Cecembia calidifontis: one gene and its partner. The protein of the gene in region 1 binds, or shares a complex with, the protein of each later gene. Links are inferred from orthologs where the notes say so. Each region holds a gene or a part of one and is shown in the gene's direction. Other genes may lie near its edges.

What was found.
Region 2: the proteins of prfA (region 1) and prmC are in contact, whole or in part, in a crystal structure (PDB 2B3T), measured with the Escherichia coli proteins. The link is inferred for Cecembia calidifontis from one-to-one orthologs.

Annotation. Positions count from the first base shown.
Region 1 is NZ_SGXG01000001.1:703,294-706,401, reverse strand. Bases 298-3,075 are described here. They hold prfA (peptide chain release factor 1), read left to right. Parts: upstream 298-1,037; coding sequence 1,038-2,114; downstream 2,115-3,075. Other genes in these bases: BC751_RS03015 (cystathionine gamma-synthase family protein), read right to left, coding at 2,863-3,075; BC751_RS03020 (GNAT family N-acetyltransferase), read left to right, coding at 2,282-2,821; BC751_RS03030 (acylphosphatase), read left to right, coding at 563-829; BC751_RS03035 (hypothetical protein), read left to right, coding at 298-339. Also shown: BC751_RS03040 (vWA domain-containing protein), read right to left, coding at 1-53; more of BC751_RS03035, read left to right, coding at 118-297; more of BC751_RS03015, read right to left, coding at 3,076-3,108. UniProt on the Escherichia coli protein: Peptide chain release factor 1 directs the termination of translation in response to the peptide chain termination codons UAG and UAA.
Region 2 is NZ_SGXG01000001.1:839,202-842,460, reverse strand. What follows is about bases 173-3,101. They hold prmC (peptide chain release factor N(5)-glutamine methyltransferase), read left to right. Parts: upstream 173-1,180; coding sequence 1,181-2,023; downstream 2,024-3,101. Other genes in these bases: BC751_RS03600 (thiamine pyrophosphokinase), read right to left, coding at 2,636-3,101; BC751_RS03605 (hypothetical protein), read right to left, coding at 2,330-2,563; BC751_RS03615 (magnesium citrate secondary transporter), read left to right, coding at 821-1,171; BC751_RS03620 (hypothetical protein), read left to right, coding at 537-821; BC751_RS03625 (RsmB/NOP family class I SAM-dependent RNA methyltransferase), read right to left, coding at 173-458. Also shown: more of BC751_RS03625, read right to left, coding at 1-172; more of BC751_RS03600, read right to left, coding at 3,102-3,256. UniProt on the Escherichia coli protein: Methylates the class 1 translation termination release factors RF1/PrfA and RF2/PrfB on the glutamine residue of the universally conserved GGQ motif, i.e. on 'Gln-235' in RF1 and on 'Gln-252' in RF2.

The DNA of each region.
Region 1 (3,108 bases):
TTTTTCTCTGGATCCTTTGGCGGAATATATTTTGTAAATCGGAAACCTTTCATAGCAACCTTGTAACAAAATGAATCTAATTGTGGTTTACTTTGTAAAGATAAATCCCTGATTATCATGAAAAACTATTTATTTCCCGTTTATCTGGTTACATCATTTCTGATTGTGTTTGTAACGGCCATCCATGCAAATTTGAATACTGCATTGATTTTATTTATGTTCTCCATTTCACCATTGCCAATTATTTGGATGGTGTATAGGGTCTTGACAGCAGACATTGTGGTAGAGTCCACCTTTGAGGAAAAATGGTATGAAGATGTGCCAAAGTCCCAGTTGTAAGCCGAAAACTGTATGTGATGATCAATAAACCGTTGTTAATCACAATGAGTTTTTCTTAGTTAATTATAACTAAATCTTGAAAAATTAAAGTTCAAACACACGTAAATATTAATTTTTCCGCTTGTAAATTGTACTAACCAAATATGTGAGAAATTCGGAAAATAAAGAAACGTTTAATACATTTGTATTTGAACCGCACTAATGTGATAACCCTTAAAAAATAATGAACAGACGGATCAAAGTCCATGGCAAAGTTCAAGGAGTTTTTTTCAGAAAAAATACCCAACAAAAAGCGCTTGAATTAGACCTCAAAGGCTGGGTGAAAAATGAAGATGACGGAACAGTATCTTTGGAAATAGAAGGTGAACTTCATTCCATTTTGGCTATGCAGTCTTGGTTGCGATTGGGGCCTCCCAATTCCCAGGTTGAATATTTGGAAATTTCTCAGGGAGAAGAACAAGGTTATCAGGATTTTCTCATTCTGCAGTAGTTTTTAGGAAAGCAAAAAGTTTTCTCTTTATTAAGGCCAATTCCCTCAAAGAATTGGCATTTGTTTTTGGAATTAACTCCTTTAAGATAACTCATGAACCCTCTGGTTTAAATTTACTGCAAATGTCCGTTGCTCCATATCATTCCGGGCCCGGCATTAGCCGTTTGATATATTTTACTAATTTTGCCATTCAAAAAGAACGTTACATATGCTTGAAAAATTACAAGCACTTAAGGATAGATTTATAGAATTAGGCCAACTGCTCATTCAGCCTGATTCCATGTCCGATATGAGTAAGTATACTAAGCTTACCAAAGAGTACAAGGACTTGGAAAAGATCGTTGGGCTGTATGATGAGTATAAATTGGTCATGGATAACTTGGCCAGCACCAAGGAAATTTTGGAGAAAGAGAAAGATCCGGATTTCAGGGAAATGGCAAAGCAGGAGTTGGAGGAATTGAAAGTAAAGCAAGAAGAGCTTGAAGAACAGCTTAAACAGCAGCTTATACCTAAGGATCCTAATGATTCCAAAGACTGCATCCTTGAAATAAGGGCTGGAACCGGAGGTGATGAGGCGGCGATTTTTGCAGGGGACCTTTTCAGGATGTATCAGCGTTTTTGTGACAAGCAAGGCTGGAAGCTGACCGTTTTGGATTTGACCTTTGGGCCTTCCGGTGGTTACAAAGAGATCATCAGCACTGTCAGCGGGGCAGATGTTTATGGTATGCTCAAATATGAATCCGGTGTCCATAGGGTACAAAGGGTACCTGCCACCGAAACTCAAGGCAGGGTGCATACCTCTGCAGCCACAGTGGCTGTTTTGCCTGAAATGGATGAAGTGGAGGTAGAGATCAATATGAATGACATCCGAAAAGATACCTTTTGTTCTTCAGGTCCAGGAGGTCAATCGGTTAACACCACTTATTCTGCGGTCAGGCTTACCCATATCCCCACCGGTTTGGTAGTAACCTGTCAGGATGAAAAATCCCAGATCAAGAACTTTGAAAAGGCCTTAAAGGTACTTCGTTCGCGTTTATATGAAATTGAATTGGCCAAGCACAATGAGGCAGTAGGTGCACAGAGGAAGTCGATGGTGGCTAGTGGAGACAGATCTGATAAGATCAGGACCTATAATTATCCACAAAGTAGGGTAACTGATCATAGAATCAATAAAACCGTATATAATCTCCCTGATGTCATGGATGGAAATATTGAAGAGTTCATTTCCGCTTTGAGATTTGCTGAGAACGTAGAGAAAATGAAAAGCTCAGGTATGGAGGAATGAGTAGATCATTCCTCCAAAAATTAGGATTGAAAATACCTGATTTTTGTAAAATTTTAAAGATTTTTTCCTTTAAGACCTAAATTTGGGATTTTCGTAAAAAACTTCCCACTTTTTGTGACGAATCAGAATAAAGGAACTTATCTTCAAGAAAGATAAATCCTGTTTGGATGAAAATTGAAGGTAAAAGAAATATCAGTTTGGTGACATGGAATGATGACCATTTTCATCAGTTATACCCTTTGGCCAATAACCTCAAAATTGCCAAAAATTTACGGGACAGCTTCCCTCATCCTTATACTATTCATGATGCAAGACATTGGATAGAGTACAATTACAAGTTTAACCCGGCTCAAAATTTTGCAATTGAATTTGCTGGAGAACTGGCAGGGTCTGTTGGCTGTGAAATTGGGAAAAATGAATTAAGGACCAATATGGAATTGGGCTTCTGGATAGGAGAGCCCTTCTGGGGAAAAGGCATTGCTACGGAAGCGGTGATCCTATTTACGGAATATGCATTGTCAAAATTCCCGCAGATTCAAAGGATTTATGCCCAGGTTTTTGATAATAATGTTCCTTCTATGAAAGTGTTGGAAAATGCTGGATTTGAGCCAGAGGCCATACTAAGACATGCCTACATCAAAGATGGAATCGTTGGAGATTTATTTCAATTTGTCCTTTTAAGGGAAGAGGTAGAGAAGTTTGAATAAAAAAAGACCGGTCCAATTTTAGGTGCCGGCCTTTTCTTTTTTTATGCTTTTTCAAGGGCTTGTTCAATATCCCAGATAATGTCAGAATAATGCTCTACCCCAACCGATAAGCGGATCAATTTTTCTGTAATGCCCATTGTCTTTTTGTCTTCTTCAGACACATCACTGTGCGTCATGGTTTCTGGATGCTCTGCCAAAGACTCTGTGCTTCCCAAAGAAACAGCCAACTTGATCAGTTTAAGGCTATTCAGAAATTTGAAGGCTTCTTTTTCCCCTCCTTTGATATC
Region 2 (3,259 bases), 140 kb from region 1 along the record:
TTGAGGGTATTTACCCTGAGTACTACTGCAGCCTGTTGGTTGAGCGTATCGATTTCTTTGTCCCATTTTTCCCCTAGGAGTTCGGATCCCATTTGGTCCAACCAATCAGGAATGGACTGCTTTATAGCTCTTTTATCTTTTATCTCTTCGTATTTCTCTTTGATTTTTTTAGGGTCAAGACCTTGGAATTCCTTCCAATCCGGGAGGGCGTTTCCCTGCAGTAACCAATAAGTGCCAAATAAATGGTAAAGGTCTTTACTTGGGCTCACTTCATTGATCAGCCGCCACCAGCGAACCATTTCATAAACCGATTCTGCCACAAATCCTCTGTCTCTTGCACCCCATTTGGGGTTGGACTTCAGGACTTTTTCTATGACTTTGTCCGCATATCGGTTATGGTTAAAGATTTCATCAATGGCCTGGACCACTCCTTTGACTGTATTGGGAAATAATTTCATGCTGCAAAGATAGGCAATCCTCAGCAGCAAAGGACGGGTTTCATTGCCATCTTATGGAAAGCTTTTTTAATTTTGGGCATGGGACAGAAAAAATGCCCTCATTGTGGGGAATGGTCCAATTGGACTACGGATATCAAGGATAAATGTGAGCATTGTGGAAAACCGCTTGGTGGAAGGGATTTGGAATATCATGAAATCCGGGAAAGGGACAGCAAGGCCAATAAAGAGCAATGGATTTTTGATATCAAAGAAACTGATGGGCCCGTAATGGTCTTTTTGAAAAGGGCAGGTAACCTTTTTTACACGATTTACATGGCGATTCTTACCTTTTTAGCCTGGTTGATAGCAGTCTTGCCGGGATAATGTCTGTTCTCAAAAACCCATACTTTGTTGTGGCCTGCCTCTTGTTTTGGGTCAATCAATACCTGGAAAAAGTACAGGGAATTTACCTTCCTTTTATTCATGCCTATCTGGATGACCTCTTGGCCATGCCTGTAGTTCTCGGTATTACTTTGCAGGTATTCCAATGGATACATCCCAAGAAGACAAAATTCAGGTTTACCCCTGTTCAGGTAATAGTTGGATGGCTGTATTTTTCATTCCTGTTTGAATTTTTATTGCCCAAATGGTCCGATATTTATGTGGCTGACCCTATTGATGTGCTGATGTACGGATTGGGTTGCCTGTTGTTCTACCGTTTGATTAACCGTTAAGATGCATAGATGATCAGCATTAGGAAGTTGTTTAAGGAATATGTGGATAAATTGGCCGGGCTCTATCCCTTGGAGGAAGCTGAAAGCTTGGTGATCTGGCTTTTTGAAGAATTTCTCGGGAAAAAGAGAATGGACATCATCCGGGATGAACAGATAGAAAAACTTCCCGAAGCACTGCAGGATGCACTGGATCAACTGCTTAAAGGCAAGCCAATCCAATACATTCTGGGCACTGCTCCATTTTATGGCAGGGAATTCGAAGTAAGTCCTGCAGTTTTGATACCTAGGAATGAAACAGAGGAGTTGGTGCACCTGATCATCAAAGAAAACCCAGGGGAGGGATTGCGGATTCTGGATATCGGAACAGGTTCGGGTTGTATTCCTATCACCTTATCCCGTGAAATGAACCATCCCCAGGTATTTGCAGTGGACATCAGCCCTGAGGCCTTGGAGATGGCCAAAAGAAATGCATTTGTCCATCATGCTGCTGTGGATTTCCGCTTACTGGATATCTTGAAGGAAGATATTCCATTTGAAAACCTGGATATAGTGGTCAGCAATCCCCCTTATGTAAGGTATTCAGAAAAGGAAAAAATGCATCAAAATGTGCTGGAATATGAACCCCATTTGGCCCTTTTTGTCTTCGATGAGGATCCATTGCTTTTTTATCGGGAGATTGCGTTAAAGGCAGGAAAGGTATTGAAGCAGGGCGGTAAACTTTACTTTGAAATCAATGAAGCTTTGGGGCTAGATACCCAAAAACTCATGGAGAGCCTGGGCTATTCCCAAGTCAGGGTGTTGAAAGACCTGAATGACAGGGAGAGGATGGTAGTGGGACTTTGGATTGCTTAATTCCAAATTAAAGATTTAGCTTTTTGGGGTCTTTGTAGTTAGATCTAAAGCTGACTACTTCAAGGTAATCTTGGTTAATCCTGTAATAAATGCTTGTTTGTTTGCTGAAAACACATTTTCAGAGGTCCTTTCTCCTATTTGAAACTTTATACATTTCAGGATTTTGGCAAATGAGACTTTGCGTTTTTTCAATTTTTTCAAAAACCTCTTTGGCCTTGCCATGACCAAACTTTTGAATAATATATTCCAACAATTCAATTTCTTCGTCCCTTGCTCGTAAAGAATATCTAATTTTCAAAGGCACTTTTAAAAGTTAAAACGGTTCTTGATTTCATCTCGGACAGATTGGTGAGAAACATAATTGCCTTTATCAAGCTGATCCAACCCCTCCTCAATAGCTTTTTGCTCATCTTCACTTAATTCTTCCCAAAAATCAACGTCTACCTCAATATTTAGGAGCTTTTTGATTGCGTTCAGGACCTTTTCATCCTCCGTATTGATTATTTCTGTTATGATTCTATATTTTAGAGAGATGTCCATTTTTTAATATCCAATATCGATGATATAAAAATAACAATTTTTTAGGAAGTTCAGGTTCCGTTTTTGAATAGGTTAAGGAAATGTGTTAAAAAACTCTCCAATCCAAAACAGTCCATTAGAATGAAACCAGGTGTTTCCTTCCGGAAGGGTTATCCTGTTATCGGAGTGGATTTTCAGAACTTGGATTCCTTCCTCATTTTTGACTTCTATTAAACTACCTTCGGGAGCGAGGAGCTGTATATCACAAGCAGTAAACCATTTTTTAAAGTTTCCATTTTTGACCGGAAAGTACCTCACCGGACCATCCCAGATCACCAAATCTATGAATTCCAACATAGGCTCCAATTCAGAGACTTTTTGGTGGTCAAAGCCGACGATATTGGCTGCCCCATGCTTGGAGGCAATGAGGTATTGAAGGGCCTCTTCCAGGTAATTTTTATGTTGCACGCCAAGAAATCTTACCGGGTATTGTTCTTCCAGCAGCTTGTAATGGGATCTTTGGAATTCCAGATCAGCAAGTATAATGTCAATTTTGATGCCCCATGAAATAACCGTGTACACCTCCTCCTGGGCTACCAAAACGGTGGGCACCCATTCCAAGAGCGGCGCGATCAAATCAAAGGGAACCCCATTGGTATTTAAGATTACCAGAGCGGGTTCCTGTTGTTCTTTGACAAAATGATGTGAGGACATGCT